Regions from separate parts of the Lysinibacillus sp. NPDC059133 genome, predicted to be linked through region 3. Evidence: riboswitches for the same ligand, from Rfam matches in the RefSeq annotation. Region 3 holds a riboswitch; each other region holds the start of a gene.
What was found. A riboswitch is a leader RNA that binds a small molecule or an ion and turns the genes downstream of it on or off. The one in region 3 is predicted to bind cobalamin.
Positions count from the first base shown of each region.

Region 1: another riboswitch for cobalamin. It lies ahead of ACFXN8_RS08640 (S-layer homology domain-containing protein); the one in region 3 lies ahead of ACFXN8_RS19410 (ribonucleoside-diphosphate reductase subunit alpha).
Region 2: another riboswitch for cobalamin. It lies ahead of metE (5-methyltetrahydropteroyltriglutamate--homocysteine S-methyltransferase); the one in region 3 lies ahead of ACFXN8_RS19410 (ribonucleoside-diphosphate reductase subunit alpha).

Region 1 is NZ_JBHZDH010000011.1:106,602-111,047, forward strand. Features, by position in the region: gene ACFXN8_RS08640 (S-layer homology domain-containing protein) at 1-1,810, opposite strand, end outside; cobalamin riboswitch at 1,983-2,179, opposite strand; gene ACFXN8_RS08645 (DUF4179 domain-containing protein) at 2,516-3,643, opposite strand; gene ACFXN8_RS08650 (RNA polymerase sigma factor) at 3,615-4,208, opposite strand.
Region 2 is NZ_JBHZDH010000004.1:4,700-9,145, reverse strand. Features, by position in the region: gene ACFXN8_RS03345 (GNAT family N-acetyltransferase) at 444-965, opposite strand; gene metE (5-methyltetrahydropteroyltriglutamate--homocysteine S-methyltransferase) at 1,266-3,563, opposite strand; cobalamin riboswitch at 3,739-3,917, opposite strand.
Region 3 is NZ_JBHZDH010000044.1:24,069-28,514, forward strand. Features, by position in the region: gene ACFXN8_RS19410 (ribonucleoside-diphosphate reductase subunit alpha) at 1-1,929, opposite strand, end outside; cobalamin riboswitch at 2,092-2,277, opposite strand; gene ACFXN8_RS19415 (hypothetical protein) at 2,387-3,070, opposite strand; gene ACFXN8_RS19420 (ECF transporter S component) at 3,067-3,561, opposite strand; gene ACFXN8_RS19425 (bifunctional adenosylcobinamide kinase/adenosylcobinamide-phosphate guanylyltransferase) at 3,728-4,120, opposite strand; gene ACFXN8_RS19430 (histidine phosphatase family protein) at 4,069-4,446, opposite strand, start outside.

The sequences.
Region 1 (4,446 bases), on a different contig from region 3:
AGCCACCACCTTCAATTCCATCAACGTACCCACCGACATCTTTACCTAAATCGAGCGTATATAGCCATTCAACATTATCACCAGGTGATAATGTGTAAAGTGCTGCAGAGTAAGAAGGGAAAGAACCATTTACACGATACATCCAACCACTTAATGGACCACGATCAAATTCATAAAGACCATTAATGCCATCGATATAAGTACCATATTGTGTTTCACGGTAGCTTAATGCAATACCATTTTGCTTTGTTACACGTTTTAATACGTCGAATACTGTTTCTCCTGGATAAAGCTCAACTTTTGTTTCTTTTAGTGGAACCTCCGAAGAGGAGATTGTGATTGAGAACTTGGTATGTCCATTTGGAAGATTTCCTCCTGGATTATCTTCGCCGTTGCCGGAATTATTGTTATTTCCACCATCTCCAGGGTTAGATGGATTACCACCATCTCCAGGGTTCGAAGGATCCTGAGACTTCGTATCTGACATATCGTATAGTGCTGTTTGACCGTTAAGCAAACGATGATACGCAGCTAATGTATAGCCAACTTGCTCTGTAGCCATCCCATTTGCTTTTGTTTCGCTTAAAACGTGTTTAAACCCGCCGTCGTCTGGACTGTAATAAGTCATAATATTCGCTATAACTTTATCAAAGCGAGGGTCTTTGTTCGCATCGATACCTAAGCTAGTAAGGGCAGTGACAACTTGAGCAGCACTTTCAGAATTTTCCGACCCCCATGATTTATAACCACCATTTGGTAATTGTAAATCAGCTAAAGTAGTTAGTGCTTTGTCGACAGCATCTTTTACCTTTGAATCCGTTTTATAGTATGGTGCTAGCGATTGGATAGCCATTGCTGTCATATCAGGGTCAGCCTTTGTCCCCGATAGAGCCCAACCACCATCATCTAATTGCTTTTCTAAAATTCTTTCAATAAGTTTTTCTCGTGTTGTAGTAGCTGTTTCAGATAGTTCAAAGTCCCAAGTATTAAGAGCAATTAACCCGAAATAAGCACCGTTTACACCTTGCCAAGCAACTTTCTCAAAATCAGATAGGTTTTCAACTAAGTTATAACCACCAACATTTGTTGGGTCCTTACCAATAGCTGTAAGGGCAATAATTAATCGGGAATACTCTGTATACTTCCTTTTATCTAGTACGCCATCGTTAGCAACAACATGGTCAACGACATTTTTATAATAAGTGTCGAAATAGCCAGCTGGAACTTCGTAGCCACCGCGAGCTAATGTGATGATCCACCATTCATTACCGAATTTAGGATCGGGTAATTTTTCTACCATGTATTGAGCAACAGTATTGTAAGCTTGAGAAGTTGTTGGTTCAGCATTCGATTTTGTACCATCTTTTTTCGCACTATCAAATTCCTCTGTTGCCTGATTTAGTGCTAATACTTTCGCATCAATGTCTTCTTGAATTGCATGTTCATCTGCTAATAGTTGTTGTGCAGATACGATTACATTTGTATACACATCTTGTTCAGTTTGAGTTACCCAGTAATCAGCAGGGTCTATATCTTTTCCATCATCACTTACTTTTACGGGTGCTTTGTTTTGCTCTGCCTTCTCAATTGCCGTTTGTAATGATGATTTATCAATTACTACTTCTTCATCTGTAATACTTGTGATTTCTGGGAAGACGCTAGCTTCTTCACCATTAGATGTAATAGGGGAGCTAGATTCTAACTCACTAGTTTCAATTTGCTGCGTATCTGCTAGAGCAGCAGGCGACAATAGCGAAAATGATAAGATAAAGACAATCGCTATATTCAACCATTTCTTATAAAAGTCCATTTCTCTCCTCCTGACCTTGTTATAGGTGAATATATTTGCCATTAACTCGGAAAATAAAAAAGATGCTTCTCCAATAAAAGGGAGAGCATCTAAGGAAAACAGAAAAAGGCCCAAAAACACAATTTGCCTGTCCATCTATTTGCCGTAAGTTCTCCTAGCTTCCGAAGAGAGTTAATACGATGGAATAAAGGCAGGTCTCCTGACTCGTGTATCCTATTCAGAACCTTCCCATCTACTGGAGGCATTTTTCCTCGTTTGACAGTGGTAATTTCTGTAGCCATCTACACTTACAGTTGCGGAAACAGTTTCGGATTTACACCGAATTCCCTATTAAGCTCCTAAAAGAGCACCTTTATTCTGCATTTGCTATTCACTTACTGTTAAGTTTAGCATATTTTTTATTTTTTCAAAATAGTTCCACAAAAAAGAGGATATTTCTATGTTTCTACTCGTAAAAAAAGAGATTAAACAAAATATCTTTATTGAAGCTACTTCGATTGTAATAAATGGTTTTTTATATACTTAATTGATATTTAAATATACTTAATTGATATTTATAAGTAGTATTCCCATTTAAAGACTAGAATTAATAGTATATTAGTCGCAAGGTGTAGGGACGGCTCAAGTTTAAGCTTTAAAGCAAGTAAATAATTTGACATACTAAAAAGTAGAGAAAGCAAGGCAAACCTCACTTTCTCTACTTTTTTATTTTTGTGAGTTAATAGGTAGTGTAACCTCTAGTTCAGGAATGTATTGAATCTTTGGTTCATTATTTTCATCCATTTGAAATGCCCCCATTTCGTTTTCATCAAAGAGGTATATATACGGCTTAAGGGTTATTGTTTTGGGAATAGTTTCAAATGGTTGGAATCTACGATCAGAAATATGAATGTTTCCATTTGTAGCATTCCAACCATCTCCGCCAATTAATTTAAGTTTATGGCCTTGATCATCAAAAATATCTACATCCATCGTTAGTAAAGGTAGTGTGAAAATTGAGTTGTCAGTCAAAACGACTCGTGTAGTTAATCCTGTCGTTATTGGTGTAAATTCGACTTTTTCAACACTAAAATGAATGTTTTTGTATTCTCGACTTACATTAGGTTGTAAAGTCAGATAGTTTTCGATTTTATTCACAGGAATATCAATTTTGAAAGGATCCTGTATGCCAGCTATTGTAGCCGATACTGTTAAATCAAATTGTTCTGGGAAAGGACTTCCTCCCTGATTTCTCAGATCAGAAAACTCAATAATAGCAGAATCATTATCTTTACCTGGCTTCATAACAATTCCAATAGATTTATCCGGAGCAAAGGATTTAACAGAAGCATCATTAATGAACAATTCGATCTTACTGATACGTTCCATTAACGTTTCTTTCTCATCTTCTTTATGAGGGCGCCCAATACCTATTGAAACACGTGTACCGTCGTACACTACTTCTGATACATTTAATGTAAAATCATCTTGAGTAACTATTGTATTAAGTTTAGTTGAGAGTCCCTTTTCATCAGCAGTTTGCAGACCAAGATCACCAGCAAGTTTGAAAATAGATGAAAGTACAGGAACTTGTTTTATCGTCGCAGCCATCGTTGGTGAAATTAAGCTAGTGACAAATACAAGACTAAAAATGATTGCTGCAGAGGCTACTATCATCATCGCTCTTTGACGCATTTTCTTAGGGGTTCTAGAACTTTCTGGCTGCTTTGTATAACGACTGCTTTCATATTTGTTCATTGTACGATTAACTAAATCAATTTCCATAGGGGTTTCTCGAATGAATCTTTCTATCTGATCTAACTCTTTATCCTCCTGTTTTGAACGAGTGTTCATAAATTTCCCCTCCCAACTTATTCTTTTTCATCAATTTTTTACGTAATCGTTCATATTTTTTTCGAACAGTCGTTGGTTTAAGTTCCATAATAGAAGCGATTTCGTCGAAGCTATATTCCTCTATGGATCGAAGTAGCAGAATCCTTCTTTCGTCCACATTTAACTGTTCTAATAACTCATGAATGATATCGTCGTATTGAAATTCTTGTTCATGCGTGTGATTGTGCGCATGATCTTTCTTAAAACTTTTCCAAAATTTATAGCCTTTATTTTTCTTTTTTATTAAATCAATACAGTGATGATGCGCAATTTTATAAAGCCATGCTGAGAAAGAAACAGTATAAGAAAAATTACCGATATTCTCCAATCCCTTTATAAAAATATCTTGTGCAGCATCCTCAGCTTCTTCTTTGTTTCCTAAAAGATAGTAGCAGTAAATATAGATTGGCTTTTGAAAACAACGAATTATTTCTGTATAGGCATGAATATCACCTGTTTGAACTTGTTCCACGATAGATTTTATATCTAATTTGGCATTTTCCTTGGATTTATTCAGTACAGTCAAATGTCTCCCCTCCTTTCTAACCTATATAACTGAAATTAACGGGGATTTGTGACACTATAAAAAAATTTTAGGGAAAGATTTTAAAAGAAGAGACTCAGCTTAGGACGCGCTTTACTTCTATAACGTGTCAAGTGTGTTTATTAACCATTTTTATCCACTCTAATTAATTAGAAGGCTCTGATTTCCGCTACGGGCTACTCGCTTTCCTGCGGGCGAGCGTCGAGCCGCTTCCTCCACT
Region 2 (4,446 bases), on a different contig from region 3:
AATGATAAATATAAAAAGGCCAGGGAGCTATAGCCCTGGCCATTCGTTTAACTTCTTTCAGTGGATGCCAAAGAATCGGCTTTATGCAAGCGCAAAGCCGATCCGAGGCATAATTGATTTTCTTTTTTATTTTTCTGAGATGTTGGTTTGGAATAAAGTTTGATCTAAAATATCCCCAAAATCCATATTTAAAGTTAAATGATAAGAACTCGCTTTGAAAAATGATTGATCAAAACGGGTTAATTCTTTGTGAAATACTATGCGATTTTTATAATAAAGTTTGATCATTTTCTACCTAGTAATTCTAAAACAATCGCGCCCGATTGCGGTATAAATATTATATTTTTGCTAAGACAGAGTTAACAAAATCGTTTTTTTCTTCTGGATATTTGTGTTTATTATGGGTCGAGACGTTGAAAGCTTACATTTCTTTTAGAGAGATCCTATTCTACTATGGATTCTGTTATTTTCTCATCTAGATTTTTAATCGCCAACATCGAATTATCCTGAATGATGCCTGTATCTACAAAACCAAATGAAGCGTATAATGTTTTAGCTTTGACATTACTTGTTCTATAAAAGAGGGCTACATATTCTGCTTCCCCATATGGCATATTTTCAATATCCATCAACATTTTTTCAAAGGCAAGTTTGCCATATCCTTTCCCCTGGTAACTCTTTTCAATCATAATATGCCATATAAAATAGCTCTTCTTCCCGTAAAAAATTTCGTTTTCAAATGATTCATGATCCAACGTATCATAAATATACATCAAAAATCCAACCGCAACTCCATCGGCATAAACGGCAATGGGAGTCGCTGGTATCCCATCTGCGTTCAACATATGAGCGTCTGCAAAGCTTCTGAGATTAGTAGTTTCTATAAAGTCTTTCTGGTTTTCTCCAACTTCAAGTGCTATTACTTCATCTATGTTATCCCCGGTTATTTTTCGTAATTCAATCATTTTTTTATCTCCTCTCCTAAGACAAGCCACTTTCACACATGACCTAAAACATTCCAAATATCATTTCCATAATTCCCGAAATAGGGTACACAAAATATTCACCAATGCTAACTCTTTTTCCCCTGTGATTTCTAATCCTTGTTCCGCAAAATGGCCCGTTTGTTGAATTGTCATAATTCATCTTGTCAATGCAATTGTATAAAACCTTTTTACAAATTATCGGACTTTATTACAAATGATCAATCTTTATTTTAAATCTACAGGAGAGAAGATGTAGTAAATGTACAAAATAATTTATCGTTATCTTGTTATTGATTGCTTAACTTCCTTGCGCAAAGATTTAGTTGCTTCCACCATGTTTGCCAAAGCGGCAATTGTTTCAGTTTCTTTTCTCGTTTTTAAGCCGCAGTCAGGATTTACCCAAAATTGATTGCTTTCAAGAACTTGTAAACTATCTCTCATAATACCGAGTATTTCTTCCTCACCCGGTACACGAGGACTATGAATGTCATATACGCCTAATCCAATTCCTTTTTTATAAGGGTTTACTTGAAGTGAAGAGATAAGCTCACCATGGCTTCGAGATGTTTCAATTGAAATAACGTCCGCATCTAGTGCACTAATTGGTTCTATGAAATCGTTAAATTCACAGTAACACATATGTGTATGGATTTGTGTTTCATTTTTCACACTAGATGTGGCAAGTTTAAAGGCATTTACTGCCCAATCTAAGTATGCCCCCCAGTCTTCTTTTCGGAGCGGTAAACCTTCTCGCAGGGCTGGCTCATCCACTTGAACAATGGAAATACCTGCGTTTTCCAGTGCTTCAACCTCTTTGCGAAGTGCTAGTGCAATTTGATAAGCAACATCTTTTCGTGAAAGATCGTCTCGCACAAATGACCAATTTAAAATGGTCACAGGGCCTGTCAGCATTCCCTTCACAAAACGCTTTGTTAAACTTTGAGCATAAGCCGACTCTTTCACTGTTATTGGTGCTGCCCAAGCGACATCTCCATAAATAATAGGAGGCTTCACGCAACGTGAACCATAGGATACAACCCACGCTTTTTCCGTAAATGCAAAACCGGTAAGTTTTTCACCGAAATATTCTACCATGTCAGTGCGTTCAAATTCACCATGGACAAGTACATCAATATCTAGTTCTTCTTGAATGTCAATCCAGCGTTTTGTTTCCAGTTCAATAAATGCTTCGTATGCTTCGTTCGATAATTGTTTTTTTCTCCATGCATTTCGATTCCTTTTGACCTCATCAGATTGAGGGAAACTTCCTATTGTTGTCGTTGGGAATAGCGGTAACCCTAAAGCTTGCTGTTGAATCTTTTGGCGGTGACTAAAATCACTATGTCGTTCAAAATCTTGAATTGTCACTGTTTGAACTGCCTGATGGATCACCTGGTTTTGACGAATTGGATGATTTTTTAGGGCTTCAATCGCCTTCATACTTTCTGATAAGTTATGAATCGTGCTACCATCTTTGTCTCGTCTAAATTTAGTTACCTCAACGATTTCTACGATTTTTTCATCAGCGAAGGAAAGTGCATTTTTTAGAACAGGATCGAGCTTATTTTCAAGAGAGGTCGTTATTGGTACGTGTTGTAGGTTGCTAGATGGTTGAATCCATAATGCTACAGCATTACTTAGTGTTTCAATTGCCTGAATCGTAGAGTTTACCTCTGCTAGGTTTGAACGCCAAATATCACGGCCATTAACAACACCAATCGCTAATACTTTATCTTTAGGAAAACCAAATTGACGAAGCGATCCCATATTCCCTTTATAGCCATGGACGAAATCTAAACCAAAACCTTGAACAGGGAGTGCCATTATTGCTTCATAAGAGGTTAATGCTTCAAAGTATGTTTGAAGCATTATTTTCGCCTCTGGCACTGCTCCAGCTAGTTGTGCGTATATTTCTTGTACAAGCTTTATTTCTGTCTCATCTAATGTAGTTACAAGGGATGGCTCTTCTAGTTGAATCCAATTGGCACCTGCATTCACTAATTCTTTCAACACTTGGGCATAGAGTGGTAGTATGGCCAGTAAATATTCAACTTGTGTTACCTTGTTATAACCTTTCGTTAGTTTGCAAAATGTATAAGGACCAATTAATGTCGGCTTTGCGATAATGCCGTATGCTTCTTTAGCCTCTAAAAAATCTGCTAAAACTTTGTTTTCCGTTATTTGTAATGTTTGTTCTTCAAATTCTGGCACAATATAATGATAGTTTGTATTAAACCATTTTGTCATTTCACTGGCCACTGCTGTTTTGTTCCCACGTGCTATGCTGTAATAGGTATGTAAATCTACCTTTCCACCTTGCCAGTTAAAACGCTTAGGTACTAAACCAAACATCACGGCTGTATCTAACATTCTATCGTAATAAGTGAAGTCTCCAACTGTTACCATATCTATGCCCAGTTGAAGCTGTTTTTCTAACCTAGATAATCGGATATTCTTTATTTTTACTTGAAAATCTACTTCAGAAAGTTCATGTCGCCAAAATGCTTCTAATGCTTTTTTCCATTCACGATCTTCCCCAATGTATGGGTAGCCAATTAGTGTACTTGTATAAGTCATTTCAATCACCCTTTCAGAAATAATAAAAAGCCATTCTCCTTCTAGGAAAATGGCTGCATGTTAAATTTGTCAATGAAAAAACAATACGAAGAAGTGTATACTTCCGCATAGGTCATTCGTTGTCGCACAGTGCCTGAATGGTCACATTTCACCACCTATTTCCACGTAGGTATTTGGTGTGTACTAGAAATTGGCAGGTCTCCTGGCTTTTCATCAACACGTCTCACTGCCTTCCCAGTTTCCCAGTGGCATTTGTGATTTGCTCCGAATTACAGTTGCGGGACAGCGTCGGATTTACACCGACTTCCCTTTTAAGCCAAACTATCATTTGGCACCAACTCTTACACAATATTCAATTATGCTCCTACTATAACATATAGTTCAGAATAGTAGAAATTTTTTCTTAAAAATTTAAAGGATTATACTAGTCATGTTTTAATCAAAAGTCCAATACTTTCTCGATATTTACTTCGTACCTCTATATTTGAGCATAGATAGTATTCCAAGAATCGATCCAATCGCTAATATGGTAAAGACCCATTCCCAACTAATGATTCTCTGAATAATAGGGATGAGATTGATAGAAATTATAGTAACTAGGAAACCAATACACATTTGAAAAGTAAGGGCTGTACGTACATACTCAACTTCAGCTATTTCTGAGACTGCTGCAGAAAACCTTGCATCATAGTATCCCCCTTTAAAATAAGATTGAATAATGTCATTATACAAAAAAAATAGAAAACGAATCCACCTCTTGTTCATATAAAGAGATTAAAAGCGCTGATGCAAACACTATAGTTCCAATCCAGTCGACTTTCGGCGCACCTTTTTGTATTCAATGAATAACTGCCTACCACAACTTTTTCAAAGTTACCCCTTT
Region 3 (4,446 bases):
CTTCTCCTCTGAATAACTCTTTTGGAAGATCGGATCAATCGTAGCCGTACTGCCCGCTAAAATGGATGTTGATGAGTTCGGTGCAACCGCCATGACATAGCCGTTACGCATACCTTTTTCAGCAACCGCGGCGCGTAACGCGTTCCATTTATTGCTGTCATAGCCCCGTTTGTCAAAATACGCACCAGTATGCCAATCCGAGCCTTCAAATAATGGGTAGGCCCCTTTTTCACATGCCAAATTGTTCGAAGCACGAATTGTTAAATACGCAATTTCCTCATACAGCTTGTCCGCAAATTCTACAGCTTCCTCAGACTCCCATTGAATTTCTTTCAAAGCTAATAAATGGTGCCAGCCAAATGTGCCAAGCCCAATACCACGGTAACGTAAGTTCGTACGCTCTGCTTGTTTTACTGGAATTGTATTGAGAGCGATAACGTTATCTAGCATACGTACTTGAACTGGGATCAATCGTTCTAGAACACCAGCCGGTACTGCTCGGCCTAAATTGATAGATGATAAGTTACATACAACGAAATCTCCAGGCTTGCGACGTGTTACGATAACGTCATCTTCAAGGGTAATAGACTCAAATTCAGTCGCTGACATATTTTGGAATATTTCTGTACACAGGTTCGAGCTGTAAACCATCCCTTCATGCTTATTCGGATTCATGCGATTGACTTCATCTCGATAGAACATAAACGGTACGCCTGTTTCAAGCTGTGAGCGCATAATACGCTTCATAATATCAATGGCTGGAACGACTTCACGACTTAACAATGGATTCGCGATACATTCCTCATATTTAGTACGGAAAGCACCGTCACCCTTTTTCTCATCATAAAAATCCTCTAGTGAAAAGCCCATAACTTCTCGCACTTCATGTGGGTCAAATAAATGCCATTCCCCGCGCTCTTCTACCGTTTCCATAAATAAATCCGGTAAGCATAGCCCTGTGAAAATATCATGAGCACGCAAACGCTCATCTCCATTGTTTAAGCGTAAATCTAAAAACGTAAAGACGTCTTTATGCCAAACATCTAGATAGACAGCAATAGCGCCTTGTCGTTGACCAAGCTGATCGACTGAAACCGCCGTATTATTAAGTTGTTTAATCCATGGTAAAACACCACTTGATGCACCTTTAAAGCCTTTAATCGATGAGCCTCGGCTACGAATTTTGCCCATATAAACACCAATACCACCGCCGTACTTCGATAATGTTGCGACATCTGTATTCGTGTCATAAATACTTTGTAAACTATCATCTACTGTATCGATAAAGCAGCTAGATAACTGACCATGCGTTTTACCTGCATTCGATAATGTTGGTGTGGCAACAGTCATATATAAATTACTCATTGCCCAGTAAGATTCACGTACTTTTTCTAAACGATTTTCTGTCTCATCCTGCATAAGAGTCATTGCAATGACCATCCAGCGTTCCTGTGGTAGCTCCACTGGTGTTTTCGTGTAATCACGGACTACATAGCGGTCCATTAATGTTTTTAAGCCAATATACGTAAACAATTCATCTCGACTTGATTCTAAATAGGAAGCGAGTTCTTGAAGGTCCTGCTCACTATATTTTGTTGTTAAACTTTCATGATACAAACCAGCTTCTGTATAGTGTGCTAATTGTTCTGGGAATACCTTATAAACATCCTTTACTGAAACTTCACGGCGCATTGCAAATTGATCATATAGTTTTTCTAAATAAATTTGAGCTGCGACAAATGTCCAGTATGGCTCCTCCTCATCAATTAGGCTAAGCGTTTGTAAAATCATCGCATCCGCCCATGCTTCAAATGTGGCATTGTCGTTTTTTCGTAGCCAACGATCCGATAACCTTACAAAACTTTCAAGTTCATCCTCCGTATAACTTTTCTTGAGCTTAGCAATTTGCTGTTCGATTTGAATTGTCATGTATACATTCTCTCCCTTTCTTTCTCCAGCAACACAAAAAGCGATCACGCAACATCTATCGGTTACGTGATCGCTGTAAAATCGGAAATGGAAATGAAGGACATGCACACTAAGAAGTGGACAAATCTCTCGCCTCCACTTCTCAATCCCCGAAGAATGTGTTGCTGTCTTGAACAACTCGGCAGGTCTCCTGGCTCATGCTTCCTCCAAATGATGGCCTTCCCGTTCTTCACAGTGGCTAGTCATCATTTGTCAGCACTTACAGTTGCGGGGACAGCTTCGGCCTAAGATGACTCTTTTCCGAATTCCCTTTTAAACCACATTGGTACCGCTCGTCCAAATACTATATATAGTGTTTTAACTCCTAAACAAATCTAACATATTGTGTTTATTGTTGCAATAGGCGTTTTGCCCCTTGCAAGTTATAATGTGCTACTTTTTCTCGAAGCAAGCCCAATTACAATGCAGTTTTACGTAGTTTTTCAAAATTTCTAGGAAAATATTTTTGTGCTAGCTGCTCTTTTTCTAACTGTATTCCTAGCAAAACTACTGCACATGGACCAGCCGTTTTCTCAACATCTAATGAACTTTTGACTTGTTGCTCGCCAAAAAGTAGGGTAAATTCTGCTTGCAGACCTTTTGATCCAACTGGCCAGACTTGCTGCACGGTTCCCTCTTTCCACGCTTGAAAAATAGGTTGTAGCTGTGCGACATTTTCAGGCTGTGCAAGGATTTCATTGCCTACAAGCGGCATCCCATATGTGTACCAACTTAGCTGCTCATACTTAGTTACTGTGCGTTTCTGCTGCTCACCAAGCATCGTTATAGACAAACCTGATTGTAAAGTCGGCATATTGGACTCTGTGCTACCGTCTATTGGCGGACAAATAAGACTCACCTCATCAAAAACCTGCTGAATGCCTGCAATATAACGAGACCATGCAGCATCCCCTGAAAAATTAGCAAGTAAAATATGTCTTGGTAAAGCATTTGCAGCAAGCTGCTCTAAAAAAGTAACACGCGCCGTTAAGTATGCCGTTAGTTTGTCTGGGGCAGACACAACATCTTGTGGTTTTTCGCCAATTGCTGCGGCATTATCTGTTGTAGCAAACAGCTCACCTATTTTTATTGCATTTCTCAATGTACTCGACCTTCCTTACGCACAAACACCTTAGAGAGAATTGGCATCACAATTGCAACGATCACCAGATTTACGAGTGTTGCCAATGGAAGACTAGTCAGTGACGCCCAGTAAAATGCCGGACTAATGATAAAGTAAAATGGTAAAGGTGCCACAACGCCATTTAATATAAGTGCCACAGGCCATTTCCAGAAATGCATTCCTTTTTTATGCATTACCCCAAAGATCCATACAACAATAAACATTTCTACCGCGATAATAATATGTAGTGGCCCTAGAGGGAAGCCAGTAGTTAAGGCTGAGATAAAATGCCCAATGACTCCCGCAACACCAGCTAATACTGGAGATAAAAATACAACGCTCAACAATGCAGGTGCAGAATCAAGCGCTGCAGTTGAAATAAATGTTGGAATTTTAATGACTGCACCCACTGCACAAATTGCTGCTACCATGGCAGTGAGCGTCAATTTCATCAATTTTTGTCGATCCATTCCATTTCCTCTTTCCTATAATATTTGGCTCGTCATAAAAACGTTGGGTTGATTTCCGTTCCGAGCTGGGGCGTCCGATGAGCCGCTAATCCCAAGGAGTCGTCAGCTTTCATCCCAATCATGTCATCCCCAACTTTTAATGAAGAGCCTACTTTATGAAACTATATCATTTGATTTGTTCCCCAATGCCGTACCAAATGCGTGCGACTTGTTCGGCTTCAGCAAATAATGCCTGGTACAAACGCCCACATGTATCACGCAACAATCGTGCCTGTTTTTCCATTGGCACAACGCCACGTCCCATATCGGTCACTATTATATACAAAGCACAATTTTCTTCAAGTGTCTTTAGTCTTGTCAAAATATTTCTGACAAGGGGCTCATCATCCTCAAGATCTTGTGTTACGAGCCACTTCTCTATGTTTTTAATAACTAGTACATCACAGGTTGGTGTGCTATCAGGTAGAGTGCCATCCACTAGCTCAACGTTTTGACCTGCAAGTAATTTCATAACATAGTCGGTTTTTCCACTATAGGCTCCTCCGATAAAGACATGCATCTTGCTCCCTCCTCCCAAGCCTTTCTTGTAAACGTTAAAGAAAACATTTTATCATGCGGTGTTTGATAGGACCAAAAAGGTTGCTCAGTCGGTGCAAAGGCTACGAGAAGTGCTCGAATTACGCCACCATGGACAACGAGATGATAAACATCCTCCCCTTTTGGTAATACTGTGAACCCTTCCTTAACACGTGCACAAAAGACATCAAAGCCTTCTCCCCTTGGAGGCGGTGACTGTACAGGATCATCTAACCATGCACAATAACGACGATTGGATTGTAAGTCCTCATATGTGAGCCCTTCAAAATCTCCGAAATTCGACTCTCG